Regions from separate parts of the Ralstonia sp. PBBBR1 genome, predicted to be linked through region 1. Evidence: predicted binding sites of a transcription regulator. Region 1 holds the regulator's gene; each other region holds the start of a gene.
The links. Region 1 encodes HrcA, which represses chaperone genes, less so after heat shock. Its sites were predicted from a motif close to TTAGCACTCNNNNNNNNNGAGTGCTAA; they were not measured.
Positions count from the first base shown of each region.

Region 1 (9,993 bases):
AGGTGACGCTCGCCCAGGCCCAGCCAGCAGATCCGTGCGGGCAACCCTTGGAAGGCGATGCGATCACGCGCCATGTCGAGCCAGCGATGCACGTGTGTGTTGTGCGGGAAGAGTTCCTTGATCTTGGCGTCGGTCTTGTAGATGTCTTGCGGATCGCCCGACAGCGCCACCCAGCGGAATGGGCCCTTGCCTTCGCAGAACAGCGGTCGGATGTAGGCCGGCACGAAACCCGGGAAGTCGAAGGCGTTCTTCACGCCCTGGTCGAACGCGACCTGGCGGATGTTGTTGCCGTAGTCGACGGTCGGAATGCCTATGGCCTGGAAGTCAAGCATGGCCTGCACGTGTACGGCGCACGACTTGGCGGCCTCGTCGGTCAGGCGGGCGTGCTGCGACGGGTCGCGTTGCGCAGCACGCCATTGCTCGACCGTCCAGCCAATCGGCAGGTAGCCGTTGACCAGATCATGCGCCGAGGTCTGGTCGGTCACCAGATCCGGCTTCAGGCCGCCGGCGCGGGCACGCTTGACCAGCTCCGGCAAGATTTCCGCCGCATTGCCGAGCAGACCGATGGACACGGCCTCGCCGCGCTCGCAATGGTGGCGAATCAGGTTGAATGCGTCGTCGATGTCCTTTGCCTGCTTGTCGAGGTAGCGCGTACGCAGGCGGAAATCGATGCTCGATTGCTGGCACTCGATGTTCAGCGACACGGCGCCGGCCAGCGTGGCGGCCAGCGGCTGCGCGCCGCCCATGCCGCCCAGGCCCGCCGTGAGAATCCAGCGGCCAGCCAGCTTGCCGTCGTAATGTTGACGACCGGCTTCGGCAAACGTCTCATACGTGCCTTGCACAATGCCCTGGCTACCGATGTAGATCCAACTGCCGGCAGTCATCTGGCCATACATGAACAGGCCCTTGCGATCCAGCTCGTTGAAGTGTTCCCAGTTCGCCCACTTGGGCACCAGGTTGGAGTTGGCGATCAAGACGCGCGGTGCATCCGGGTGGGTCTTGAACACGCCCACCGGCTTGCCCGATTGCACGAGCAGCGATTCGTCGTCGTTCAGCTCGCGCAGCGTTTCCAGGATCTTGTCAAAGCAGGCCCAGTCGCGCGCAGCGCGGCCAATACCGCCGTAGACGACGAGGTGCTTGGGGTTCTCGGCCACATCCGGGTCGAGGTTGTTCTGCAGCATGCGATAGGCCGCCTCGGTCAGCCAGCTCTTGCAGTGCAGCTCGGTGCCACGCGGGGCACGGATTTCGCGCGAGGCGTCGTAGCGCGGATCGTTGGTCAGGTGGGCAGCGTGGGTCGGGGCGTTCATGTGAGGTCTCCTGCGAACTCCTTTGTCATGGAGCGCATCTTATGTTGTATATACAACTTACGCAAGAAAACTTTACAAGCTAAGAGCAAACCCTGATGATGACCGCCATCCGCACATCACTTCCGCGGCCCTACCCGCACCGCAAGCCACGCCCATGTCACACGACCCGTCCGCCAGCACGCCCGCCTTCCAGCGCATCAAGGAAGACATCCTCATGCGCATCCGCAGCGGCGAGTGGCAGGAAGGGGAAATGATTCCCGGGGAGACCACGCTCGCGCAGACCTTTGGCGTGTCGCGCATGACGGTCAACCGCGCGCTGCGTGAGTTGACCGCCGAGCAGATCCTCACGCGCGTGCAAGGGTTGGGAACGTTCGTCGCGCAGCAGAAATACCAGGCGACGCTGGTGGCGATCCGCAATATCGCCGAGGAAATTGCAGCGCGCGGTCATCAGCATCGCGCCGAACTGCACAAGTTGGAGCGCGCCCGCGCCAACGAGGCAATGGCGGCTTCGTTTGGCGTGCCCGCAGGCCGTGTGCTCTTCCATTCACTGATCGTGCATTTTGAAAACGAGCTGCCGATCCAGGTGGAAGACCGTTGGGTGAACGCGGCATTGGCGCCCGAATACATGGAGCAGGATTTCACGCAGACCACGCCAAACGCCTACCTGATGCGTGCCGCCCCATTGCAGGGCGTGGATTACGGCATTGAGGCGCGCCTGCCGCCGCGCGAGATTGCGGAGATGCTGCACATGGACGTGCGCGAGCCCTGCCTGATGCTGCGGCGGAAGACGCTGTCGCAGGGCCAGGTCGCCTCGGTGGCGACCATGTGGCATCCCGGCGGGCGTTATCAGTTCACGGGCAGTTTCTGAGTCTGCGCTAGCTGCGACCCTTCCAGGGCACCACGCGCGCTTCGATGGCGCGCATGGCCAAGTCGAACACCCATGCAATCGCGCCGATCAGCACGATGCCCATCACCACGAGGTCGGTGCGCAGAAAGCTCGACGCATTGAGCACCATCTGCCCCACGCCCACGGTTGCAGCCACCATTTCCGCCGCCACCAGCGTGGTCCAGCCGAAGCCGATGGCGATACGCAAGCCGGTCAGTATCTCCGGCAGCGCGGCGGGCAAGATCACATGCCGCACCACCTGCGTGAAGCTTGCGCCAAGCGCATACGCGGCGTTGATCTGCTCAAGCGTGGCGCTGCGCACACCTGCACGCGCGGCCATGGCAATCGGTGCGAAGCAGGCAAGGTAGATAACGACAATCTTGGCGCGCTCGTCAATGCCCAGCCAGATAACCACGAGCGGCAGGTACGCCAGCGGCGGCAGCGGGCGATAGAACTCAATGGGCGGATCGAGCAAGCCGCGCGCGGTGCGGGAGACACCCATCGCGAGGCCGATCGGTATGGCCGTCACGGCAGCCAGTGCAAACGCGCCGAACACGCGTAGCGCACTCCAGCCAAGATGTGCCGCCAGCGGCTGGCCGCCTTGAATATCGCCATGCCAGGCATCGATGAATGCGCGCCCCACGGCCTGCGGCGAGGGCAGGAACAACGGCGGCACCCAATGGAAGATGGTGGCCGACCACCAGAGCACGAGCAGCGCAGTCACCGACAACACGCTGAGCCCCGATGCGCTGCCCTCGCCCGGCAGACGATAGCCGCGCAGCCTGCGCACCGGTCTGCTGGAGGGCGGCGCTGCATCGAGGGAGGCGCGCTGCAGCACGGGAGTTTCGAGCGCGCTCATGCGAGCAACGCCTCGGGGGCATGGTGGATCAGCGCCAGCACACGCTCGCGCCAGGCAATGAATTCCGGCGACGATTTCACCGCGCGGGCGTCGCCGCCTGCCAGCGCCTGCCGCGAGAACGGCAGATCGAATGTCTGCACGATGCGCCCCGGCGATGGCGACATCACGATCAGGCGCGTTGCGAGGAACAGCGCCTCCTCCACGTCGTGTGTGATGAAGAAAACGGTCGTGCCGGTGCGTTGCCAGACATCGAGCACCAGCGTCTGCATGGTCTCGCGCGTGAACGCGTCGAGCGCGCCCATCGGTTCGTCCATCAACAGCACGCGGGGCTCCGTCGCCAGCGCGCGGGCAATGCCAACGCGCTGCTGCATGCCGCCGGACAGGGCATAGACGGGCGATGCGGCATGCGCTTCAAGGCCGACCCACCGAAGCAACTCAAGCGCACGCGCATGCCGCGTCTTGCGGTCGACACCGCGCAGCTTGAGACCAAGCGCCACGTTGTCACGCACGTTCAGCCATGGCATGAGCCCATAGCGCTGGAACACCACGCCGCGGTCCGCGCCGGGGCCATCGATTTCGTGGCCGTCGAGGAGGATCTGACCCGACGTTGGCGCGACAAAGCCCGCAAGGCAGTTCAGCAGTGTGGTCTTGCCGCAACCGGACGCGCCGAGCGCAACAACGAATTCGCCGGCGTTGATCGACAAATCCACACCGGCCAGGGCGCGGGTCGTGCGGCTCTGCGCGTCGATGTAGTCGACGCGCAAGCCACGCACATCGATACGGCTCATCGTGTTGCGGTGGCGACTGCCTTGTTGGCAGTACCAGCCGCACGTTGGACAAAGCGTGAGTCGACGGTGGCAGCGTAGTCCGGCAGCACCGTCTGGATCGTGCCCTGCGTCTTCAAGAACTGCGCCGTGGCCAGCAGCGATTGTGCCGCGCCCGACTGCGCGCCGCCGCCCAGCCAGCGCTTGGAAGCCTGCTCCGCCGCATCCGGGAAGGCATACAGCGCAAGACTTGCCGGCACATCCGCCGCCGTTGCGCCTGACGTCTTGGCCACGGCTGCCACCTGCGGCGATGTCGCCGTCCACGCGGCCTTGTTGTTGCGATAGGCGGCATCGGCCTTGGCCAGCACTTCGACAAACTTGGCGATGAACTCGGCATGGTCACGCGCGAACTTGCGATCCGCCACGAAGCCATCGAAGGTCGACTTGCCGGTGGCGGCGGCGATCTTGCCGGAGGTGGTCAGCACGGTGCCGTTCTTCTTCACCTTGGCGAGTACCGGATCCCAGATAAAGGCGGCATCGACATCGCCCCGGTCCCACGCGGCCGCCAACTCCTGCGGCCGCAGGTTGACCACCTTCACGTCGCGCGGCTCGAGCCCGGCTTGTTGCAGCGCGACCAGCGCATGGAAATGCGAGGTCGACACATACGGCACGCCCAAGGTCTTGCCCTTCAGGTCGGCCACCCGCGACACGCCGCTGCCGTTGCGGGCAACCAGCGCTTCCGCATCGTTGATGTTGTCGAGAATCCAGAACAGCGATAGGTCCACGCCCTGCGACACGCCGGCAGCAATCGGGCTGGAGCCCGCTTCGCCGACCTGCACGGAACCCGAGGCGATGGCGCGCACCACGTCGGCACCGCTGGCGAGCTGGCGGTACGTCACCTTATAGCCGGTGGCACGCTCGACCTCGCCCGTGGCTTGGGCGTAGCGCCAGGGCAGCACCATGTCCTGATAAGCGATAACAACCTCGCGGTCGGCCGCGCGTGCAGGAGCAGCCCCAAACAAGGCGAACGAAATGGCCGCAGACATCGCTGCAGCCAGCAAACGGGAGAGGGAAGAACCAGCCATGAAAGACTCCGGCAGAAAAGAACCGCGCACATGCGCCGGAGTCGATTGTGAGAGACGGCAGCGTGGCCTGTCGTCGAAGAAAATCGGCTGAGCTTATGCAGCTCGCAGACAGAACAACCGGTAGATCAATATTGGCTGAGCGTGCTGGACAGCAGCTTGGCCGTGATATCTACAATTGGGATCACGCGCTCATATGCCATGCGCATCGGCCCGATCACGCCGAGCGTGCCGACGATCTTGCCGTCCACCTCATACGGTGCGGTGATGACCGCCATGTCTTCGTGCGGGACGAGGCTGCTTTCGCCGCCGATGAAGATCTGCACGCCCTCGGCGCGGCTCGATACGTCGAGCAATTGCAGCAGGCCGGTCTTCTGCTCGAACACGGCAAAGAGCCGGCGCAGCTTGTCCATGGACGAAGACAGGTCTTCCACATCCAGCAGCTTGCGCTCGCCCGAGATGACGACCGGCTCCTCGTCCGACACGGCACTGCTGCCCGCCTCCACGGCCGCCTGCATCAGTGCCGTCATGTCGGCCTGCAGCGCAGAGAGTTCACCCCGCAGGCTTTCGCGCACTGCATCGAACGTCTGGCCACCGTAATGCGCGTTGATGTAGTTGGCCGCTTCCACCAGTTGCGACGGGCTGTAAGGCGTATCGGTATGGATAATGCGGTTCTGCACGTCGCCCTCGGGCGTGACGACGATCAGCAGGATGCGCGACTCCGAGAGGCGCAGGAATTCGATCTGCCGGAATGCATGCGTGCGCCGCGGCGTCATCACGATGCCGGCAAACTGCGAGAGGTTGGACAAGGTTTGCGCCGCCGCCGCAATTACCCGCTGCGACGATTCCGCCCCATGCGACGCAAGTTGCGAGCGCACCTGCTCTGCGATCGCGCCCACCATCTGCTGCGCCATGCGATCCTGCGTGCTCAGCACATCCAGCGGGCTGGCGGTCAGCATGGTATCGACAAAGAGGCGGTAGCCGCGCGGCGTCGGCACGCGCCCGGCCGAGGTGTGTGGGCTGGCAATGAAGCCCATCTCTTCCAAGTCAGACATCACATTACGGATGGTGGCCGGGGACAGATCGAGCCCCGAATATTTCGACAAGGTGCGGGAGCCCACGGGCTGCCCCTCGGCGATATACCGTTCGATCAGGGTCTTGAGGAGGATGGTGGCGCGCTTGTCCATGGTTCGTCAATTTTACGCAAAATCGGCGCCCGCCTGCGGGTGATGTCGGCGTTTCTCCACGAAACACGCGCTAACGTGGCGACGGTCATATCGATATGGTGTAATGCGCGCATGTCGACTTCCCCGTCCGCCGTGGCCCCGCAAGCTCCCGCCACCTCGCCTGTCTCGCCTTTCAAGACCGTTGCGCTGGTCGGCCGGTATTCGGCCGCCAACATTGCCGGCCCGCTCATGGAGCTGGCGTCGTGCATCGCCGGGCGGGGGCATGACATTGTGTTCGAGCGCGAAACGGCGCTCAACATCGGCGTCCAGGACTACCCCGCCCTGCCGCCCGAAGAGATGGCGCGCCACGCTGATGTGGCCGTCGTGCTGGGCGGCGACGGCACGCTGCTCGGCATCGGGCGTCACCTGGCTGGCGCCAGCGTCCCCGTGATCGGCGTCAACCACGGGCGGCTCGGATTCATGACCGACATCCCGTTCGACGACGTGCACACCGTGCTGCCCGACATGTTGTCCGGCCGCTACGAGGCCGAGACCCGCACGTTGCTGCAGGCACAGGTCGTGCGGGATGACGAGGTCATCTTCTCCGCCCTCGCCTTTAACGACGTGGTGGTCAACCGCTCGGGCTTCTCGGGCATGGTCGAGCTGGCCGTGTCGGTCGACGGCTTCTTCATGTACAACCAGCGTTCGGACGGCCTGATCGTTTCCACGCCCACGGGCTCGACGGCGTATGCGCTGTCCGCGGGCGGGCCGATCCTGCATCCGGCGCTCTCGGGTCTGGTGCTGGTGCCCATCGCACCGCACTCGCTGTCGAACCGGCCGATCGTCATTCCGCAAGACGCCGAGGTGGTCATCCAGGTCACCAGCGGGCGTGATGCCAGCGTCAACTTCGACATGCAGTCGCTCACGTCCCTGTTGCCCGGCGACCGCATCGTGGTGCGCCGCTCGGAGCGCACGGTGCAGCTGCTGCACCCGATCGGCTACAACTACTACGCCACGCTGCGCAAGAAGCTGCACTGGCACGAGTACCCGACTGAAGACAACCGGCTCTAACACCCTTTCCATGCTGCGCAGCCTCACCATCCGCGATTTCGTCATCGTTCACGCGCTGGATCTTGATCTGGCCGACGGTTTCACCGTGTTCACGGGCGAGACGGGCGCGGGCAAATCCATCCTGATCGACGCACTCGCACTCACGCTGGGCGAGCGCGCCGATGCGGCCGTCGTGCGCGAAGGCGCGCCGCGTGCCGACATCACCGCCGAGTTCGACGTGCATCCGCATGTGGCCGCATGGCTGGAGGCGCACGAACTGCACGACGACGAGGGCGTGATCCTGCTGCGCCGCACGGTCGATGCCGCCGGCCGCAGCAAAGCCTTCATCAACGGCGCGGCAGTCACGCTGGCGCAGTTGCGCGAAGTAGGCGAGCAACTGGTCGACATCCACGGCCAGCATGCCCATCAACTGCTGCTCAAGACGGATGCGCAGCGCAGCCTGCTCGACGCCCACGCAGGCCTGGAAGGTGCCGTGCGCGTCGTCAGCGAGCACTTCCGCGAATGGCACGCCGTGGTGCGCGCACGCGAAGCCGCCGAGCAGCAGTCGCGCGAAGCCCAGCTCGAACGCGAGCGCATCGAATGGCAGGTCAACGAATTGCAGAAGCTCGCCCCCCAACCCGGCGAGTGGGAAGAGGTCCAGGCCGAGCACCACCGTCTGTCACACGCAGCCAGCCTGATCGAAGGCACGCGCGCGGCGCTGGATGGCTTGTCCGAATCGGAAGGTGCGGTGCTCACGCAACTGGGCACGACGCTCCATACGCTGCGTGAACTGGCCGAGATCGATCCGGCGCTTGCCGATGTGCTGGCCGCGCTGGGGCCGGCCGAGGTGCAGATCCAGGAAGCGGTGCATACGCTCGCTCGCTATGCCGATCGCGCGGAACTGGATCCGGACCGCCTGGCCGAAGTCGATGCGCGCATGCAGGCCCTGCACACGATGGCGCGCAAATACCGCGTGGCTCCTGAAACGCTGCCGGCTGAACTGGCGGAGCGCCAGGCGCAACTCGCTGCGCTGCAAGCCGCGTCCGATCTGGATGCGCTGCAAGCCCAGGAAGCGCAAACGCACGCCGCATATATGTCGGTCGCGCAAGCGCTGTCGCGCGACCGCGCCAAGGCCGCGCGCGAGCTGGCGGACGCGGTGACCGGCGCCATGCAAGGCCTCTCCATGGCCGGTGGGCGCTTTGACATCGCGCTGCACGCGCTGGAACACGGCGGCGCGGCGGGGCTGGAGCAGGTCGAATTCCTCGTTGCCGGGCATGCGGGTGTTTCACCGCGGCCGCTGGCGAAGGTCGCCTCGGGCGGTGAGCTGGCGCGCATCAGCCTGGCCATCTCGGTGATCGCCAGCGAGGCGAGCCCGACGCCCACGCTCATCTTCGACGAAGTCGATTCCGGCATCGGCGGTGCAGTGGCCGAAGTCGTGGGACGACGCCTGCGCGAACTCGGCATGCGCCGCCAGGTGCTGTGCGTCACGCACCTGCCCCAGGTGGCGGCGCTCGCCAATCACCACATTCAGGTCGCCAAGCAGACGGTGGCCGGCAGCACGCGCTCTGACCTCGTGGTCCTGGACGCCACGGGCCGCGTGGACGAGATCGCCCGCATGCTGGGCGGGGCGTCGCTCACCGACACCACGCGCCGCCATGCAGACGAGATGCTCACCGCAGGCCGTGCACAATCGGCGCCAGAATCCTCGGCGCGGAAATCCCGCCGCGTGGCGCAGTGATCGCCTATACCGGAACCATGACTGCCATGGCTGGTAGGAAGGTTCCGGCAGCACTGGCCACAGACACCCACTATCGAATCCAAGGAGAACCTCATGGCCCGCATGGCCCAATCATCGGCTGCCCGCCCTCGATTCCTGCTGTCGTCCGCCAAGCCTGCGGTGGCGGTGGCTCTTGGCCTGTGCCTGCTGGCCGCGTGCAAGTCCGTGCCGGCCATTGATCCGGGCAAGCCGCCTGCCATGGACCCCGCCTCGGCCAACACCCAGCCGCCGGCTTCCGCGTCAGCTGCGCACAGTCTGGGCGACGTCATCATCGGCCTGAGCACGCCGACCACGTCGTCTGCCACCGTGCAAGGCCTGCTGGATGCTGCCGGCGCACGCGCAACGCCACGGCTGGCGTTTGCCGTGGTACGGCCGATGTCGGGCGGGTTCTGGGTGGTGCGCGCCAGTTCGGGCGATGCATCGGCCACGTTGGATGGCGCGGTGGCAGCGTTGCGCAGCACGCCCGGCATCGCTTCGGCCGACCCGGACCGCGTCGTGAAGATCCAACGCTGAACCGCCGCAAGATCGCTCCACACTGTGAATCATCGGGCGCCGTCTGGCGTCCGGTTTCCAGCTTCACATCCCCTCACCCGGCCCGTATTCTGCTTCGGTTGCGGCGCACAGACCGGCTCTTTTCCGCTCGCAAACGTGATCGGCCATCGCCACCACACCAGGTGGGCGAGTCGCGTGCTACCTTTGGTTTTGTGTAACGGTGTGTCAACGATCACATCGTGACGACGTTTCTCATGACAACGAGACACCACGGAGCACGTGCTGATGACCCCCTCCCTCTTCCGGTTGAAGTCTTGGCTCCGCGCAGGCGCCAGCCTTGCCTGTGTTGCCTGGGTGGCGAGCAGCCAATTCGCCACAGCTGCCACACCGCAGCCGCAATACACCGGTGACCTGATCATCAAATGGCGCGACGACACGAGCGGCACGCGCAAGACGCTCTCGGCCAGCGAGGCGAGCAACCGCTTGCTGTCGGTCGCGCAGGCCGCGGGTAGCACGCTGCAGGTCAAGCGCACGCTGGCCACCAACGCGCAACTCATGCGCACCGGCCTGACCGACGCCGCGAGCATCCAGGCCACCGTCGACAAGATCG
Region 1 is NZ_NKIL01000003.1:271,631-281,623, forward strand. Features, by position in the region: gene hutU (urocanate hydratase) at 1-1,307, opposite strand, end outside; gene hutC (histidine utilization repressor) at 1,462-2,175, shown strand; gene CFE42_RS04885 (ABC transporter permease subunit) at 2,183-3,052, opposite strand; gene CFE42_RS04890 (ATP-binding cassette domain-containing protein) at 3,049-3,840, opposite strand; gene tauA (taurine ABC transporter substrate-binding protein) at 3,837-4,901, opposite strand; gene hrcA (heat-inducible transcriptional repressor HrcA) at 5,027-6,085, opposite strand; gene CFE42_RS04905 (NAD kinase) at 6,197-7,135, shown strand; gene recN (DNA repair protein RecN) at 7,146-8,852, shown strand; gene CFE42_RS04915 (hypothetical protein) at 8,946-9,404, shown strand; gene mprA (MprA protease, GlyGly-CTERM protein-sorting domain-containing form) at 9,669-9,993, shown strand, end outside.

Region 2 (9,993 bases), on a different contig from region 1:
TCGACGTTGCTCAATCTCATCGCCGGGCTGACGCGGCCGACCAGCGGCGGACTGATCCTGGCCGAGCGCGAGATTGCCGGGCCGGGGCCGGATCGGGCGGTGGTGTTTCAGAACCATTCGCTGCTGCCGTGGCTCACGTGCTTTGACAATGTGTATCTCGCCGTCGAGCGCGTCTTCGGCAAGAGCGAGACCAAAGCGCAGTTGCGTGATCGCACGCATGCGGCGCTGGCACTGGTCGGCTTGTCGCATGCCGAGCAGAAGCATCCGCATGAAATCTCGGGCGGGATGAAGCAGCGTGTCGGGATCGCTCGCGCATTGTCCATGGAGCCGAAGGTGCTGCTGATGGATGAGCCCTTTGGCGCGCTGGATGCACTCACGCGGGCGCATCTGCAGGATGAGCTGCTGAAGATCGTTGCCGCAACCGGCAGCACGGTGGTGATGGTCACGCACGATGTGGATGAAGCAGTGCTGCTGGCGGACCGCATCGTGATGATGACGAATGGGCCGGCTGCGACGATTGGTGAGGTGTTGACGGTGGATTTGCCGCGGCCTCGGGATCGGATGGCGTTGGCGGAGGATCCGACTTATCACGCTTACCGGACGGCGGTGTTGGATTTTCTGTATCGGAAGCAGAGGCATCCGGTGGCGGAGGCGGCTTGATTCGCTGTGGGGATGGCTTTGTTGTTTTTACCTTGGTGGTCCATCTCCTGTTTCATGCCCCGGCAGGGGATGAAACAAGGGATGCACCACCAGGGCAAAAAACACCACGACATGGCGCCAGCGCGCAACCCACAGCGCTATGATCACCCCCGAGCCCATCACCCGCGCCATGAACAATGCCTGCCCCTCCCATCCTCCCCGACACCGCCGCTGAAGACGCTCTCGCGAACGCCCCCTTCCCCGCTGCCCGCTTCATCAAGGAAATTGGCCGCGGCGCAGACGGCGCCCGCGCGCTGGTCAAGCACGATGCCCGTGCGCTCTTCACGGCCATGCTGGAAAGCCGCATCTCCGACGTGCAGCTCGGCGCCATCCTCATGGCCTACCGCATCAAAGGCGAGACCCCGGAAGAACTCGACGGCATGCTCGAAGCCACGCATGCGCATTGCCGGCCGCTGCCGGCGCCGGACACGCCCGAGCATGCGTTGCCAGTCGTCATCCCCAGCTACAACGGCGCCCGCCGCCAGCCGAACCTGGTGCCGCTGCTGGCCAAGCTGCTGGCGCGCGAAGGTGTGCCGGTGCTGGTGCATGGCATCCGCCGCTTCGACGGCCGCGTCACCACGGCTGCGCTGTTCGAAGCGCTCGGCTGGCCCCTCTGCGAACACATGGACGACGCCCGCGAGCGCCTGGAGCGCGATCGCCTGGCCTATGTGCCGATCGACGTGCTCTCTCCCGAACTGACGGCACTGCTGGATAAGCGCGAGATCGTCGGCCTGCGCAATTCCGCCCACACGGTGGTGAAGATGCTGCAGCCCGTCGGCGGGCACGCGCCGCACGAGGCGCTACGGCTGGTCAGCTACACGCACCCGGAATACCGCGACACGCTCACCGATTACTTCCTGCGTCATCCGGCCAACGTGCTGCTGGCGCGCGGCACCGAAGGCGAGGCAGTGGCCGATGCGCGGCGCGGCAGCGCGGTGGAGTGGCTGCACGACGGCGCGCACGAAACGGTGATCGAAGCGGTGGAAGGTTCAAGCGACGCACCGCCTGAGCTGCCCGTGGGGACAGACGTGGCGGCAACGGCGCGGTGGATTGAAGCGGTGCTCGACGGCAAGCAGCCGGTGCCGGAGCCGATCGCCAAGCAGGTCCGCGCGATCGTGCGCTGTGCACGACCGGCGCAGGCTGCCTGATCGATCGCCCGGTCTTACTTGGACGGCAGCGGAATGCGCTCCGTTTCGCCGGGCACGTGAGCGAAGGCGTCGCTCTCCCAGCGCTGCTTGGCGTCTTCAATGTCGGCCTTGTCGCTGGCGACGAAGTTCCAGTAGATGTGACGGTGGCCATCGGTCGGGGCACCGCCCAGCAGCATCACGCGTGACGATGCCTGCGCGGTGAGCGTCACGTCGCCGCCGGGCTCCAGCACGGCCAGGTGCTGCGGGTCGAGCGCCTCGCCGTCGATGGTGACGGCGCCGTCGACCAGATACAGGCCACGGTCTGCATGCTCAGGCGGAATCACCAGCGATGCGCCGGCCGCGAGTTCCAGCGCCACATACAGCGTGCGCGAACTCACCTTCACCGGCGACGTCAGCCCGAACGCATCTCCCGCGATGACCACGCCCTGCACGCCTGGGCACTCCAGCTTGGGCAGCGTCTCGGCCGCATGGTGCGCGAAGCTGGCGTTGACCTTTTCCTGGTCCTTCGGCAGCGCCACCCAGGTCTGGATGCCGTGCATGCGCGCGCCCTTTTCGCGCCCTTCCGGCGAGGAACGCTCGGAGTGGACGATGCCGTTGCCGGCCGTCATCCAGTTCACGTCGCCGGGGGTGATGGTCTGCACGCTGCCGAGGCTGTCTCGGTGGACCATGCTGCCGTCAAACAGGTACGTGACGGTGGCCAGCCCGATGTGCGGGTGCGGGCGCACGTCGATGCCCTCGCCGGGGGCGAAATCCACCGGGCCCATGTGATCGAAGAAGATGAACGGCCCCACCGTCTGACGCGCTGCCGAGGGCAGCACGCGCTTGACCGAGAAACCGCCGAGGTCCCGCACGTGCGGGCCAATGATGTGCTGGATGGAAGTCATGACGGAAGCCTCCTCAGGCGTGCTCGGCGAGTTCGGTGTCGACGCTGATCTCGACCTCGGTCATCAGCTTGTGAACGGGGCATTTGCCGGCCACGCGCAGCAGGTCGGCGCGTTGCTCGTCGGTCAGGTTGCCGTGCAGGGTCAGCACGGTGCGCAGCTTGTAGCGGCCCTGGCGTTCCTGGGTGCCGTCGTGCTCCACAGCCACGTCAATCGAATCGAGCGGGTACTTGCGCTGGCGCGCATACAGCGTGACGGTCAGCGCCTTGCAGCTGGCCAGGGCCGCGTCAAAGTAGGCGTGCGGGTCGGGCGCACTGCCCTCGCCAGTCGGCTTGGGCACATCGGTGTAGGTCACGCCTTCGGGAAAGGTGACCTTGTGGCGAAAAAGGCCTTCGGTGTCCTTGCTGACGACGATGCTCATTGACGGCTCCTGTAGCGATTTCTGCGATGTCCGGGCAGTGTAGCCAACTTGCGTGACGGCACGGGAGAAGACCCGACGTGCGTCGCGCATCGCTTTCACGGGCGCTTCGATCACTCGACATTGCAGACATGGCAATTCGGCCCACCCATTGGGGTGGAAACGCTCAAGCGGCGCGGTTTTCGGCCGATCTTCCGGTTAGAAGACATCCGCCCAGAAACCTCCCGCTTACGCGTCACCCGCATGGTTCCTCGCCGGCCGCTTGTCGCCATCGCCGGCGGCATCGGCTTCCTCCTCGTCCTTGTTGGGCTGACCGTGATGGTCGGCTGGCTGCGGCATTGGCCGTGGGCAGTGAAGCTCGGCAGCGATCGGCTGCTGATCGTGTTCGCCACCGGCGTCAACCTGACCCTGCTTGGCGCGGGGCTGGCTGCGCTGCTCGTCGGGACGGTACGGCCGAATGTGCGCTGGGCAGATCCGGTGGCCCGGGGGCTGGGCGGCGTGGTGGCGGTGCTGTCCACGCTGCGGCTGGCCGAGATGATCACGGGATGGCCGATCGGGCTCGACTTTCCGGGCATGCACACATGGCTGGACCGCCAATGGGTGACCGGATGGATTGGCGGCATGCACCCCAGCCACGCGCTGGCGATGGCCGCATCGGCGACGGCCCTGAGCCTTGTGCCGACGTTGCGCAAACCGCACCGCGCGCGGTGGTTCTGGGGCTTGGTCGGCCTGGCGATGCTGCTCTGCGCGGGCGACCTGCTTGGCCGCGCCATGGCGCTCGAATATCTGTACCCGGCGTGGTTGGTGTGGCGCGCCTCGGACGTAGCGGCCATCTGCACGCTGCTGGTGGTCATGGGCGTGCTGTGCGTTGCGGTGGTCCGGCAGCCGGGCGTGTTGCGCCTGCGCTTGTCGCCGGAAGACACCATCGTGTGGATCAGCGGCGGCTGCGTGGTACTTGCAGGCCTGGGAGCGACCATCACGGCGTTCATCATCCAGGTGGACAGCGTCGGCCTGACATTCGGCACCGCGCGGGCGCGGGCCCTATCCAGCTACGCTGAAGAGCTTGACCAACTGCTGGACATGCGCGCGGAAAACCCGCGCCTGGTGGCCGCCGCCACGTACATCCAGGAAGTGCTGCGCCATCCCACCGACAATGCGGCGCGCCTGCGCAGCGAGAGCGCGCTGCAGGCGTATCGCCAGCAAGGGTACTCGTACCTGCAACTGCGTACGCTGGCGGGCGAGGGCATCGTCAGTCTCGGCACGCAAACGCTTGAGCCCGAGCTGTCGATTCGGCTGCACGCCGGCCTCGCGCCCGAGCGCGTCACGCTGCAATGGGTACACGGATTTGCCATGCGCACAGAAACGCCCGTCATGGCAGACGGCATGCAGATCGGCTGGCTGGTCGCAGAGCAACCGCTCGCCCACATGACCGGCCGCTACGCCAACGAGCGCGGCATCGGAAAGACCGAAACGCTGGCGATGTCGGGCTTTGATGCGCGTGGGCGTGCAATGTCGTTTCCGCAGCGCTTCGATGCGTACGTGTTCGAATTGCCGGCTCTTACGGTCGACCGCCGGCCGCTGCCGTCGCGCTTGGCGCTAGCGGGCGAGGCAGGCTACGGCCAGTGGCAGGACATCCACGGCATGCCGACATCGTTCAGCTACACGCCCATCGGCCACACGGGCCTGGCGCTGATCAGCAAGATCGCGAGCGCCGAGCTGTACGCCCCGATGCGCGTGCAGTTCGAGCGGCTCGGCGCCTTCATGCTGTGCCTGATGATCGCCAGCGTGCTGGTCATCCGCCTGACGGTGCGGCCGTTTGCCAACCGGCTGGCCGCGTCCGAACGCGCGCTGCGTACCGCAAACGAAAGCCTGGAACGCCGCCGTGATGCCTTGCGCGCGAGCCGCGAACAACTGCGCCTGGTGGCCGACAACGTGCCCGCGCAGCTCAGCTACGTCGACTCCGACGGCATCGTCCGCTTTGCGAGCCGCACCCTGCTCGAAGCCTTCGGCCGCAGTGAAGGCGAGATGCTCGACCGCCACGTGCGCGACATCTACGCCCCTGAGGACTACCGCACGCTGCTGCCCTACATGACCGAAGTGCTGGCCGGCTACCCCGTGCAGTTCGAGATCACGTCCATGCGCACGGGCGTGCCCCGCTACCTGAGCGGCCACTACTTTCCTGACTACGATGATCGCGGCACGCTGCGCGGCTATTTCTCGGTGCTGCAGGATCTGACGGCGCGCACCGCCGCCGAGCTGGCCCTGGCGCGCAGCGAACGCGCGCTCAAGCTCGTGCTCGACAACGCGCCGCTGCTGGTGTCGCACATCAACCCCGACGGCGTCTTCACCTTCTGCAACGTCACGCATGCGCGCTGGTTGCAGCGCACGCCCGAGGAGGTATGCGGCCAGATGCCGGAACGGGTGTTCACGCCAGGCACGTACGCCTTGCTGGCACCGTATATGGTGCGCGCCCAACGCGGAGAATCGGTCGAATTCGAGATCACCGCGCCCTGGTACGAAAAGCCGCACGCCGCCGGCCCGCGCAACCGCACTCGACATTTCCGCGGCCAGCTCGTCCCCGACTCCGCAGAAGCACATGACGGCCGCTGTGGCTTTTACGCCTTCGTGCAGGACGTGACCGCAGCCAAGCGCAGCGAGATGGAACTGTCACGGATGGCGCACTTTGATGCCCTCACCGGCCTGCCGAACCGCTACGAACTCTACGAGCGCCTGCGCGCCGCACTGGAGCGTCGTCAGCGCCTGCCGGCACCGCTTGGCGTGCTGTACCTGGACGTCGACCACTTCAAGCACATCAACGATACTTACGGCCACGCCGCCGGCGATACGGTGCTGGTGGAGGTCGCACACCGGCTGCAACGTGCCGTGCGCCGCACCGACACCGTCGCCCGCCTCGCAGGTGACGAATTCATCATCCTGCTCGACCCCATCGACGCCCCGGATGATGCGCTGCACACCGCGCAGAAGATCGTCAGCGCGATCCGCCCGCCGATCCACCTGTCGGATGGCACCGTCCTGCACGTCACCACGAGCGTTGGCGTGGCCTGCCCGGGCCCGGAGGTACGTGATCCAGACGCCGCCCTGCGTGAAGCCGATCGAGCACTTTACTGGGCAAAGTCACGCGGCCGTAACACGGCGGCATAGGCGAGAACCGAACCCTTCCATCACGGTCTATGACTGGGTGCGGCGCCTTTTTGTTGCGTCGCAAACATCTCACTATTAGAAGACAAATCCTGATTTACAGGAACTATCAACCCGACAAAAATGTCCTATTAGCACTCATCCGGTTGGAGTGCTAAGATGCCTTTCCAAATCTCCACTGGATTTCGACAGGAGTCCTGAGTGAACGCAGTCATCCCCGTGAATACCGTTTCCGCAATCGCCACCCAGCCGTCCGGCAACGCCGGTAATGGATGGGCACTGGCGTTCCCCGGCAACCTGGGCAACATCGACGCCTATATCCAGAGCGTCAACCGTGTGCCGATGTTGTCGGCCGAAGAAGAACAGCGTCTGGCCCGCGAATACCGCGACAACGACAACCTCGATGCCGCTCGCCGACTGGTGCTCTCGCACCTGCGTCTGGTGGTGTCGATCGCCCGCGGCTACCTCGGCTATGGCCTGCCGCATGCCGACCTCATCCAGGAAGGCAACATCGGCCTGATGAAGGCCGTCAAGCGCTTCGACCCGGATCAGGGCGTGCGTCTCGTCTCATACGCGATGCACTGGATCAAGGCCGAGATGCACGAGTACATCCTGAAGAACTGGCGCATGGTCAAGGTGGCCACCACCAAGGCCCAGCGCAAGCTGTTCTTCAACCTGCGCAGTCACAAGCAGGATGCGCAGGCGACCTTCACGTCGGACGAGATCGACGCCGTGGCGGCCGAACTCAACGTCAAGGGCACGGAAGTGCGCGAGATGGAAACGCGCCTGTCCGGCGGCGACATTGCGCTGGAAGGCCAGATGGACGACGGTGAGGAGTCGTTCGCTCCCATCGCCTACCTGGCCGATACGCACAACGAGCCGACCCGCGTGATCGAAGCGCGTAGCAACGACCGCATGCAAAGCGAGGGCATCGAAGCCGCCCTCGCCAAGCTGGACGATCGCAGCCGCCGCATCATCGAAGCACGCTGGCTGAACGTGAACGACGACGGATCGGGCGGCTCGACGCTGCACGAGTTGGCCGACGAGTTTGGCGTGTCGGCTGAGCGCATTCGCCAGATCGAATCGGCCGCGATGAAAAAGATGAAGGGTGCGCTGCAGGCCTTCGCCTAAGCTGCCCGCCCTGCAATGAAAAGCCCGCCAAATTGGCGGGCTTTTTCTTTGGGCGGTGGCGGAAGATCAGTCGGCCAGCAGTTGCTTGATGTCGTGCGCGATCGGCTCCGGGCCCTGGCCGTGCTTGATGAACAGGCGCAGGTTGCCCTTCGGATCGAACATGTAGCTGCCGGCGGTGTGATCCATGGTGTAGTTGTCGGGCGAGCTGCCCGGCACCTTGCTGTAGAACACCTTGAAGTCGGACGCGACCTTCTTCAGTTCAGTCTCGTTGGCCGGACGCAGGCCGATGAAGCGCGGATCGAACGCGGGCACGTACTTGGCCAGCAGGTCTTGCGTATCGCGCTCCGGGTCGACGGTGACGAACAGGACCTGGACGCGGTCGGCGTCTTTGCCGAGGGTATCCATCACGGCGCGCAGCTCAGCCAGCGTGGTCGGGCAGACATCGGGGCAATGCGTGTAACCGAAGAACATGACGACGACCTTGCCGCGGAAATCTTCGAGCGTGCGGCGCTTGCCGGTGTGATCGGTCAACGAGAAATCGGTGCCGAAGCTCTTGGATCCGGTGATGTCGAGGTTCTTGAAGGCCGGCTTGTCGCTGCACGCCGCGAGCGCCAGCACGGCGACGGCCAGCATGGCGAACAGCGCGGCGCGGAAGTATCGGAAAGAGAGCATGGTCATTGTGTTGGAAGCAGACCGCCTAGCGTACCGCCAACAGCACATGCTCGCTGGCGCCCCTGTGCGTCACAGCGCCGCGCTTTGCGTAAGCGCCGGGCCAAACTTGAAGTAGTGGTCCACCAGCAGCGCGGCAAACAGGATCGACAGGTAGATGATGGAGTAGCGGAAAGTCTTCTGCGCCAGCGCGTCGGAGTACTTGCGGTACATGCGCCAGGCATACGAGAGGAAGCCGAAGCCGAGCACCAGCGCGGTCACCAGATAGATATAGCCGCTCATGCCGTAGACGAACGGCAGGATGGTCGCGGCGATCATGATGAGCGTGTACAAGAGGATATGCAGCAGCGTGTATTTCTCGCCGTGCGTGATCGGCAGCATCGGTAGACCCGACTTGGCGTAGTCTGCGCGGCGGTACAGCGCGAGTGCCCAGAAGTGCGGCGGCGTCCAGGTAAAGATAATCAGCACCAGGATCCACGCCTCGGCCGGCACGCTGTTGGCGACGGCCGCCCAGCCCAGCGCCGGCGGCATCGCCCCCGAGAGACCGCCGATCACGATGTTCTGCGGTGTGGCCGGCTTGAGCAGCAGCGTGTAGATGATCGCGTAGCCGATGAAGGTGGCGAACGTCAGCCACATCGTGAGGTCGTTGGCGAACACGTGCAGTGTCCACATGCCCGCGCCGCCCAGCACCAACGAGAACACCAGGATCTGCCGCGTGCCCAGTTCACCGCTTGCCGACGGGCGCCAGGCCGTGCGGCGCATCATTGCATCGATCTTGCGCTCGACCAGGCAGTTGATGGCGAAAGCAGCGCCGGCAAACAGCCAGATGCCGACCGCGCCGCCGATCAGCACCGGCCACGGCACCATGCCCGGCGTGGCCAGGAACATGCCGATCACGGCGCAGAACACGGCAAGCTGCGTGACGCGCGGCTTGGTGAGCGCCGCATACTGCGATGCGGTCGTCCGCCAGCCAGGAAGTTGAGTGGAAGTTGTTGGGGTTGCCACGGTATTCATAAAAAACGGTCAGACGGCATTCAGACGACGGCAGCCGCCACAGGCATCGGCGCTCGCGCTTGTGCGAGCCCGATCAGGTAATGCAGACGCACCATCAGCAACAGCAGCACGGCCGCGCCACCGTTGTGCGCCACGGCAGCCAGCAGCGGCCAGCCCAGCACGATGTTCGAAAGGCCCGTCGCCAATTGCACGGCCAACACGACGAGCAGCACCGTCGCAACGCGGCCGAGGCCGCCAATGCGACGTGCGCGCGCACCGAGCCACGCCAGGTAGCTCAGCACAACGACTGCAAACACGCGGTGCGTCCAATGGATGGCGACCAGCGCATCTTGCGAGATGAAATCGCCGCTGGCGGTCTTGCCGAGCTGGCGCCAGAACGTGAAGCCGTGCGCAAAGTCCATCGGCGGAATCCACTGGCCGTTGCACAACGGAAAATCGGTACAGGCCAGCACAGCGTAGTTCGTGCTGACCCAGCCACCCAGCGCAATCTGCACAACAAGCAGCACGAGCCCGATGGCCGCCGCCATGCGCAACGACGCGCCGCGCGCATCGACCGCACGCGGCGCGTCGTTCTTGCAGCCGAGCCAGATCAGCGCGGCCAGCAGCGACATGCCGAGCAGCAAGTGCGTCACCACGATGGCCGGCTGCAGCTTGAGCGTGACCGTCCACGCGCCAAAGGCGCCTTGCACACACACCAGCGCCAGCACCGCCGTCGCATACCAGGGAGACTGCTGCAGTTCCTTGCGCTTGACCCACGCCAGCACCACCAGAGTGATGATCAGCACGCCCAACGCAAGCGCGAAGTAGCGGTGCGTCATCTCGATCCACGCTTTCATCCAGGTGACGGGGCCGCTCGGCATGGCGGCCTGTGCAG
Region 2 is NZ_NKIL01000010.1:16,166-26,158, reverse strand. Features, by position in the region: gene CFE42_RS18310 (ABC transporter ATP-binding protein) at 1-660, shown strand, start outside; gene ybiB (DNA-binding protein YbiB) at 837-1,847, shown strand; gene CFE42_RS18300 (pirin family protein) at 1,862-2,731, opposite strand; gene CFE42_RS18295 (OsmC family protein) at 2,745-3,149, opposite strand; gene CFE42_RS18290 (diguanylate cyclase) at 3,390-6,308, shown strand; gene rpoH (RNA polymerase sigma factor RpoH) at 6,507-7,436, shown strand; gene CFE42_RS18280 (SCO family protein) at 7,503-8,108, opposite strand; gene cyoE (heme o synthase) at 8,178-9,119, opposite strand; gene CFE42_RS18270 (COX15/CtaA family protein) at 9,140-9,993, opposite strand, start outside.
Region 2: rpoH (RNA polymerase sigma factor RpoH) is a predicted target of HrcA. The motif match lies at 6,437-6,463, and genes of this name have one in related genera.

Region 3 (9,993 bases), on a different contig from region 1:
CAGCCCATCGTGAGGTTGGCCTTGTCGTTTGGGCTGGCGTCCAGAGGGTTTGGTCTTTGATTTCCCCGCACGAGATGTCGCTTTGAATTTCTACAAACGGCCGGGAAAAAGGTGGGGAACTGTCCGAGCGAAGCGACTCCTCCCAACCTCTCCCGACTTACGCAAATCCAAGAGGCAGTCGCCGTCTCGGGCACGCCTTTTTTGCTCAGTTTCTTTGGCAAGACCAAGAGAGTCGGTCAAGCCCGGCAGGAAATGCAAAAGGGGATGGACCACTAAGCCCATCCCCCGAAAAAACAGTGGGCCAGACCCACACCATTAAGAAGCTGACTCAGGAGCAGACACTACTGCTATTAGGGTCCTGCCCCATGATCTCCCGCGGCAAGTAAGTAGAAAACCCCGGCACGGCAAGCCGTGAAAATCCAATCCAGGTAGCCGGCGAATAAGGCGCCACCGTCATACCGGTCACGCTGACTGCAACACCACCGCAGCTCGTAGCGTCACAGCTGGTACTCACCGCCCCACTGGTGTCGTACCACTGCACCGACACATTCGCAGACGTGAGCGTCGGAAGAATGGTCTGCATCTTACCCAACACAGATGTCGACCCCTGCCCGCAAACCACCGCCTGTCGCGCCCCCCAGCGCGTCGCTTCTCCCACGGCGTTCCAGGTAAAGAGAATGCGCCCAAAGTCGAGGATGCCAAGCAGTACCGTCAGAAAGAGCGCCACCACAATGGCAAACTCAACCGCCGTCGTTCCTTTCTGATGTTTATTCATAGGACTGCCTCATGGTCACTGAGATGTTCCCAAATGGGAACGAAGTGATCGACCCTTTGCCGCCCGCATAGAATCGCAGGAACGCCATCATGTCGATCACCGGGTTGAACGTGTAGCCCGAGATCGTGACGGTGACGGTGTTGATGGCCGGGTTGGTCCCTTGCGCAATGTTGGACGTGCAGCTCGTGTTGGACGCATCGCAAATGGACACCATGCTGGACGTCAGACCCGGTGCCAGCGGCGCTTGCGTGCTGCCGACCGTCGGCGTGCCGTAGACCGCCAGATTTGTTGCAGTCGCATAGGAGGTCGTGTTGCCGGCGGCCTGCGTGCTCAGGTAACGGGTGGCGTCTCGTGTGGCCTTGGCCAGGGTGTTGTACGTGTAGATGGCCCGGCCGAACTCCGTTATCGCGAAGGTGATGGCAAGCAGCAGGCTGAGCATGATGGCCAGTTCGACCAGCGCCACGCCCTGTTGTCGTTGTCGCGTCTTCATGGTTCGCTCCTACTGCACCAATGCTGGAACCAAGGGGCCCTTGCTGCCGCCCGCCAGGCCACTGGGTGAACACGGGCTGCTGGTGCTCCCTGCGTTGCCCAGGAACTCGAACTGCGGCGTGTTGTGGACACCGTCAATGGGCTGCAACATCAGCATGCAGGCGTAGTCGATGATCTTTGACGCGGACGAGATGACGGGCACCAGGACAACGCGCCGGTTCACCCCATAGGTGGCAAGGTCGCCGCTGCTCCCGCTGGTAGCGAGGTTTTTGTAGCCGCCCTTGACGTTGAGCCCGGTGATCTTGTCGCCGCCGGAAACACTCGTACCGGTATCGTCATAGTTGGCGTAGGCAAGCCGTTTGTTCTTGAAGTTGGCAGCGCTCTTGTCGGAACCCGATGCCGGCGTGCCGCTGTAAGCGTTCTGCGGCACCGTGTTTGTCCAGTTGGTGGACGTGTAGGAGTAGCCCGTGAAATCCGGCTGCAGTTGCGACGCATTGGACTTGTTCTTGTAGATGCCAAAGCGTGCGTTCCAATTGTCGTCAACGGACACTTTCGCACCAGGCGTGCCCAGTTGGTCGCCGATCTTGGAATTGCAGTAGCCCTGATCCATTTCGGCCTTTGTCTCGTTGGCATTGGTGGAGCCGTCGAGGTTGTACCAGCCCATCTCACCTGGCGTAGTAGAGCCGCCTGAGTACAGCATGCTGACCCACTCACCAACCTGGAAACCATAGTTGGGTGCCGTCCCGCCGGTTTTCGGGATCAAGGCGACCGGAATCGGGCACGTGCTCTGCGCATGCACACGCGTGGCGACCGCCAGCGCGGCAACGGCATAGCTGTTGGCACCGCCAACGAACTTGATCAGGCGCGCCGTGATCCCACTTTTTGAGTGCTTGCACTTGACATAGCTGGACGAACTGGACGCCACTCCGGCCGCACTGTAGGTGCCGTTCAGTGCCGTGCTGAACGTGACGTCAGCATTGGCCAACGACGCAGAAGATGCTTGATAGACAACACGGTTGGCATTGCCCGCTGTCACCCCCGCATTCGTTGCCCGTGTCAGCGCATCGGAGGCGCCATCCAGCTCCTGGGCCGCCGACAAGGCACAGCTATCCACCGCTGACTGAAGCTCCGTCTTGGCCACAAACAACCCGCTCAGGTCGATCACCAAACCTGCCATTCCGAGCAACACGGCAAGCATCAGGCCCACCATCGGGAGCACCGCCCCGCGTTCTCTCTGTTTGGTATGCGTGCGCATATGCCTTCGCCTCCGCCGGTGTGAATGGCTATCGGGCGTTGTATCGACTACCTGCCGCGGCTCGCCGGTCGCTTGCAGATTTCCCCGTCCCTTATCGTCAGTTGTAGCCGCCACAGACGCAGTCCGAAACTGGCCGTAGGTATGATTCAGTGGTGAAACGCGAAGCCGCTTGGTCGCTTGCATTGCGGGCGGTTTGTGCAGGCAGCCCATGTTGCCCTCCGCTAGCGGAACGTCCAGAACCGATGCATTAAGAAGGTGAGCGGCGGCACCACAGACAGGATGACCGCAAGCCCGACCCAGTAGCTCAGGCCCAACGTCTGGGCCAGCCACGAGATCGCAAGCGTCAGCGCCAGACAGAGCAGTGAGACGGCGTAGAAGCGCAGGAAATTGGCGCGCCCCGGCTTGGCCGAGAAACTCCACAGCGCGTTGAGCAGGTACGAGCAGACGTTGGCGCAGACGAACGCTACGCCGTTGGCCGTCACCTGAGAGGCAGAAAAGCCGTTGATGAGCGTGGTGGCGATGGCAACGTGCATGCCGGTGGCCGCAACACCGGAGACCCCGAAGCGGAACACGCGGACCACCATCATGCGATCTGGCAGCCGCTGCGCAAGCGTTGGCGGCAGCAGACCTGCCAATGCGTTCATGACGCCCGTTTCAGCCTGTCGCATGATGTCCCCCGTCCCTCTGCCACCATTCTTGGTGGCGTGAGGCAAAGGGGAAATCAATCAAAGGGATGACGAAGGCGCCGGGAATCGGACGAGCGTGTCGAGCGGCGTGCGTGCCGCGTCAGTCCGCGTCGTTGTTGTCACTGCCGCCGTGCGTGCGGTCAAAACGGCGCAGCGTGTCGATGCGTTCGCGCGTCAGCGGATGAGACGAGAAGAACGCCGCTGCATCGTCATCGCTGGCGGCATCGGTCTTCTTGGCGGCATCTGCCTTGCGCGTGCCGCCATGCGTGTCTTCCAGCGCCTGCAGCACGTCGGCAAATGCGGCAACGGATAAGCCGTTCTCCTGCAGCAGCAACGCGGCATAGCGGTCGGCATCGCGCTCGTAGTCGCGTGAATAGCGCAGTGTCAGCAGCGCCGCCGGCACGCCCGACAGAATCGTCGAGACATCGCCAAACAGCAGCGCCGCCGTTGCCCCAATGGCCGATGACTGAATCACCTGCCGCAGCCCATGGCGATATTCAACGTGACCCGCCTCGTGCGCCAGCACACCCGTCAGACCATCGCCCTCACCCACCAGCTTGACCAGCGCGTCGGTCACGACGATATCGCCGCCGGGCAGCGCAAAGGCATTGGCGCCGATGTCGGCGTCCCGAAACACGATGTGATACGTGTGCGTGGCCTGCGGCGGCTTGTGCAGTGCTGCAAAGCGTGCGCGGATGCGGTCCTGCAGCGCGGCTGGCAGCTTGCTGGGCCGCAACCAGCGCTCGTCCATTGCTTTGAGCGTGCTGCGCCCGAGTTGCGCTTCCGCACGCTGCGGCACCATGCCGGCCATCACCTTGGCGCCCCAGGGCAAGCCGTAGCGATACCCCAGCGCCAGCACCACCACCATGGCCAGCAGCGAGCCCAGCGCCAGCTTCCAGCTGTTCTGCGCCCGCACGACCCAGCCTTCGCGATAGCCGGTGCGATGCAGCAGCGCATTCAGCGACGTCTGCTCCGCCGGGTCGGTGATCTCGCAAAACGCGCCGTCTTCGAAGGTGATCAAGCGCGGTGCATGCTTGACGCGCTCCGACACCCGCAGCGTAGCGAGCGGCGCGCGGCGCAGCACCGTGCCCTCGGGCTCGAACAGCACCGCCTCGCCCGCCTCGACAGCAAGACGCACGGGTTGCGCGCGCGAGGTACGGCCGTCGAAGTAGGTCGCGAGAATCACAGCGGGTGCCCCTGCCTTGCAGCGCGTTTACAGCGCGATATCGATGTCGTACCAGTCCACTGTGGCGTCGCCCAGCGCGCCTACGTTGGTGGTTTCGCCGGCAACGAAGGTATCTAGCGAACCGGCCGCGATCATCGTCACCGAGTCGAGCTTGTAGCGTGCCGTGCGCACGCGTGCGAACGGCGTGAACAAGCCGATGGTGATCAGGATCAGCACCGCATTGGACACGAAAATCCAGAACAGCTTGCCCGCACCCACCTGGCTCTGGAAGCGATGCGCGCCCAGCGTGGTGTGGTTCCACACCACGTTCTGCAGGCGCGACAGGAAATAAGGCGTCAGGAACAGCATCGCGGCATACATGAACAGGCCGATGAGGATGAAGCCGAAGATCTGGCCCACTCCCGGCGCACGGTGCAACGACACACCCAGTAGCAACGCGAGACAAGAGGCCACCACGAGCGCCAGTATCGCCAGCCCGAAGGTGCGCAGATACACGCCATAAAAGTTGCCCGGCGTGCCGGAAAAATCGAACTGCGCGGTACCGAAGCGCGTGTTCTTGTGCTGGAAACGCTTGAAGCGCTGGTGCGCCAGCGGTGCGAGCAGGTACAGCGAGAGCACGCTGAGGATCGGCCACACCAGAAACACCATGTAGCCCTCGGCATCCTTGCCCGTAAAGGCGAAGCGCAAGCCGCGGTAGCTGGAATTGGCCATGCGGAAACGTAGCGAGCGCACGAGCAGCCACGGAAACGCGGCGGCCATCACGATAAGCAGTGCCAGCCCCAACAGCGGCGACGAATGACCAAGGAGGTTGAATGCAAACGCCAGCACGAAAATGATCGCGCGGCCCTTGAGAATGGCAATCGGGCTGCCGTGATAATCGAAGCTGGACCCCGCCAGTTGGGTGTTGCGATAGAAATACTGAAGCGTGCGGACCTTCGCCCAGGCCGAGTAGATGCCCAGCGTGACGATGGTCAGCAGCAGGTTGACGATCCAGATGCGGAAGTATTCCGAGCCGCTGCCAATAAAGCGCAGCCGCAAGGGTTGCGGCGCAGCTGGAGCGGGGGCGCTGCCCAGGACGGACTCGCGTGCGATGTCGTTCATCTGTTTTCCCTTCCCTGAGTTGTTATCGTGCCCCGCTTCAGGACGCTCATCGATACGTGACGACGCTGAGGCTCGCGGGTGGGCCGATTGTAGCGAAGCCCACTGCCTTGCAGCGTTAACACCGTCTTAACAAAGCGACCAACAAAAAACCCCGCAGGCTCGCACCCACGGGGTTTTTTGTTTGGAACAGCCATCCCGAAGGATGGCCGGGCCAGGACCGGTACGGCAAATTACATCATGCCGTCCATGCCGCCCATGCCACCCATGCCGCCCGGCATTGCCGGAGCAGCATCGTCCTTCGGCAGTTCTGCCACGGCGCAGTCCGTCGTCAGCATCAGCGAAGCGACCGAAGCAGCGTTCTGCAGCGCGGTGCGGGTCACCTTGGTCGGGTCCAACACGCCCATTTCCACCAGGTCACCGTACTCGCCGGTCGAGGCGTTGTAGCCGTAGTTGCCCTGGCCGGCGATGACGTTGGCCACCACCACCGAAGCCTCGTCGCCAGCGTTGGTGACGATCTGGCGCAGCGGCTCTTCCATGGCGCGCAGCACGATCTTGATACCGGCGTCCTGGTCAGCGTTCGCACCCTTCAGGCCGGAGATCAGCGCACGGGCACGCAGCAGTGCAACACCGCCACCAGCCACAATGCCTTCTTCCACGGCAGCGCGCGTTGCGTGCAGCGCATCTTCCACGCGGGCCTTCTTTTCCTTCATTTCGACTTCGGTGGCAGCGCCAACCTTGATCACGGCAACACCGCCGGCCAGCTTGGCCACGCGCTCTTGCAGCTTTTCACGGTCGTAGTCCGAGGTCGCTTCTTCGATCTGGGCACGCACTTGCTTCACGCGGGCTTCGATGTTGCGGGCATCGCCTGCGCCATCGATGATCGTGGTGTTTTCCTTGCCGATTTCAACGCGCTTGGCTTGGCCCAGGTCGTTCAGGGTTGCCTTTTCCAGCGTCAGGCCGACTTCTTCAGCGATGACTTGGCCGCCCGTCAGGATGGCGATGTCTTCCAGCATGGCCTTGCGGCGGTCGCCGAAGCCCGGAGCCTTCACGGCGGCGGTCTTCAGGATGCCACGGATGTTGTTCACCACCAGCGTTGCCAGGGCTTCGCCTTCGACGTCTTCAGCGATGATCAGCAGCGGACGGCCAGCCTTGGCCACTTGTTCCAGGATCGGCAGCAGGTCGCGGATGTTGCTGACCTTCTTGTCGAACAGCAGCACGAACGGGTTGTCCAGCTGGACAACTTGCTTTTCCGGGTTGTTGATGAAGTACGGCGACAGGTATCCGCGGTCGAACTGCATGCCTTCCACGACGTCCAGCTCGTCGGCCAGCGACTTGCCGTCTTCCACCGTGATCACGCCTTCCTTGCCGACCTTGTCCATGGCTTCAGCGATGCGCTGGCCGATGGATTCGTCGCTGTTGGCCGAGATGGCGCCAACCTGAGCGATTTCCTTGCTGGTGGTCGTCGGCTTGCTGATCTTCTTCAGTTCTTCGACGGCAGCGCCGACAGCCTTGTCGATGCCGCGCTTCAGGTCCATCGGGTTCATGCCGGCGGCAACGTACTTCATGCCTTCGCGCACGATCGACTGGGCCAGCACCGTTGCGGTGGTGGTGCCGTCACCGGCGTTGTCGCTGGTCTTGGAAGCCACTTCCTTGACCATTTGCGCGCCCATGTTCTGCAGCTTGTCCTTCAGCTCGATTTCCTTGGCGACCGACACACCGTCCTTGGTCACGGTCGGGCCACCGAAGCTGCGCTCCAGCACCACGTTACGGCCCTTCGGGCCCAGGGTCACCTTCACTGCGTTGGCGAGAATGTTCACGCCTTCGACCATCTTGGCACGTGCGGCGTCGCCGAACACTACGTCTTTAGCTGCCATCTTGAGAATCTCCGAAATCTTTGGATGTTGCCTGCGCCGGGGGAATCCGCGGGGCAGGCAATGAGGAATGGTTTACTGGTAAGCCAATGCGACTGAGCGCCCGCTTACTTCGCCACCACGGCCATGATGTCTTCTTCGCGCATGACCAGGACTTCCTGACCATCCACCTTGACGCCCTGGCCGGCGTACTTGCCGAACAGCACGCGGTCGCCGACCTTTACGTCCAGCGCGATCGCATTGCCCTTGTCGTCTTTCTTGCCCGGGCCGACGGCCAGCACTTCGCCTTGATCCGGCTTTTCAGCGGCGGCGTCAGGGATGACGATGCCCGAAGCGGTCTTCGTTTCGTTGTCCAGGCGCTTCACGATCACGCGGTCGTGCAAAGGACGCAGGTTCATACACAACTCCTCAATGCAAAGTGAGTGTTTATTCACAAAACGCGCCGCAGAGCGCGGCGCATCGGGAAAGCATCGGGGACCGGAGGTTTGTTAGCACTCCTGCCCGGCGAGTGCTAATTATAGGGACGGGGTATTACGATTTCAAGAACGGGCGTAGCGGAAGTTGTTGTCGATGTCGAGATTCACTGAATCTGGAACTTTGGTCACTCCATGTGGAACCCTCTGACGCAGCACGGCATGCCGAAAATAGGAAAATCCTTATATTTCAGTTAGTTAGCACACAAGACGCGCGCCAGAGAGAGCACCATTGATTGCGTCTCACGCGGCAGACTGCGGGGCCTTGCCGCACTAAACTCCGCTCTTCTCCCTGCAAGACATTCCGATAGGCTTCGTCACTACAAGAAGCAATTGCCGAGGCACAGCATGCGAGCGAGCTTCTGGTGGCCAAGGGGAATCAGCGCCCCGCAAGGATCTCCAGCCTCAAGAACGCCTTGGCATGGACCTATAGATGGCCGTCGATCAGGGGGATACGATGTAGTACTCGTGGTCGTACCCCTCTTGATATCGCACCTTCAACGGCTGCTTGCCACATTGAACGCGGCCCAACTCGAGTTCTCGACCTAGAACAATCCACTCAGCTTGCCAGTGTCCCGAGTATGCAGAGGCGTGCAGGCACAAGAAGGCATCCGGATACTCGCTCCACTTTAGGAAGACGTGGAGCAAGGCTGCGACTAGAGGGGCACATCGACCGGATCCACGTGCGTCATCAAATTGAGCACGTCGCGTCGCTCCATCACGCGGCGGCGAGCCTCCAGTGCGATGTCGTGGCCCTCGCGCACACTGACGCGCGCATCAACTTCGAGGTGTGCATCCACCAGAATCATGTCGCCCATACGGCGTGTCTTGACGTCGTGTACGCCGAGTACGCCCGTCGTCGCGAGCATGACCTGGTGGATCGCCTCCACGGTCTCCTCATCAACGGCACGATCCATCAGATCGTGCAGGGCTTCCCAGCCGAACTGCCAGCCCATGCGTGTCACCATCAGGCCCACGACAAGCGCCGCCACTGGATCGAGCAGACGGTACCCGAGCACGTTGCCTACGATGCCAAGCGCCACCACCAGCGACGATGCGGCATCCGAACGGGCATGCCAGGCGTTGGCGACCAGCATGCTCGAACGCACCCTTTCTGCCACCGCCAGCATGTAGCGGAACAACAATTCTTTGGCGGCCAGAGCGCCCAGCGCGACCCATAGGCCAATGAGCCGCACCGGCTGGATAGCCTCGGCGTGCTCCAGCTTGAGTACCGCGTTCCAGAGCATGCCCACGCCCACTGCCAGCAGGAGCAGACCGAGCACGAGCGAAGCGGCATTTTCGAAGCGCTGGTGGCCATAGTGGTGTGTCTGATCCGGCCCTTTCTGGCTATGGTGGCTAGCAAATAGCACCACGAAGTCCGAGATCAGGTCGGACAAGGAGTGGATGGCGTCGGCGATCAGCGCCTGCGAGCCGGCCAGCATGCCAGCCGCTACCTGCGCTATCGTCAATCCAAGATTGACGGCGACGCTCACAAGGGTGCTGCGCCGCGCAGCGGCCTGCTTGGCCATGCTGTCTTCGGAATCGGCGGCGATCTCAAGATCGATTTCTTTTATCTGTTGCATGGATTGTCCGAGCAGTGAACGTGGGGATGGGGTTCCAGGTTGAGCAGCGGCGCGCGGTCAATGGCGCAGCCCCGCTGCCAAGCGATTGCGCATGAGAGAGACCGGAGCCGTTTTCCACATCGGGACGCTCCCCGAGTCGCACCGCTGGCTCGTATTCTTCATGACTTCAATGAAGGGATGAAGTCGCGCATGACCTATTGGTAGGTTCCGGACCCACTGGATGTGAGGTTCGACCAGATAACGTCGACGCGCAATCCCCCGAGACCCGGCGAGCGGTCAACCGTTACGCTTGCACCGTGAACCGCCGCGATCCGGCGCACGATCGACCATCCAAGGCCGCTACCACTCTGGTCCGTTCCCTCGACACGGAAAAAGCGCTCGCCAAGTCGGTGCTGTTCGGCGGCGGGGAGCCCGGGGCCGCTGTCTTCCACACAAAGCGCGGCACTTCCGTTACGGTGCGCGACCGTCACGACGATTTGTGCCTCGGCGGGGCTGTAGCGTATGGCGTTGTCGATCAGGTTGCGAACAAGTGAGGCCAGTAACGCCCTGTTGCCCGCGACCATGCAGCGCTCCG
Region 3 is NZ_NKIL01000006.1:96,334-106,326, reverse strand. Features, by position in the region: gene CFE42_RS11640 (TadE/TadG family type IV pilus assembly protein) at 329-775, opposite strand; gene CFE42_RS11635 (TadE/TadG family type IV pilus assembly protein) at 768-1,265, opposite strand; gene CFE42_RS11630 (pilus assembly protein TadG-related protein) at 1,275-2,729, opposite strand; gene CFE42_RS11625 (GtrA family protein) at 2,741-3,187, opposite strand; gene CFE42_RS11620 (M48 family metallopeptidase) at 3,306-4,391, opposite strand; gene CFE42_RS11615 (YjgN family protein) at 4,419-5,492, opposite strand; gene groL (chaperonin GroEL) at 5,723-7,366, opposite strand; gene groES (co-chaperone GroES) at 7,471-7,761, opposite strand; gene CFE42_RS11600 (cation diffusion facilitator family transporter) at 8,493-9,419, opposite strand; gene CFE42_RS11595 (ATP-binding protein) at 9,614-9,993, opposite strand, start outside.
Region 3: groES (co-chaperone GroES) is a predicted target of HrcA. The motif match lies at 7,852-7,878, and genes of this name have one in related genera.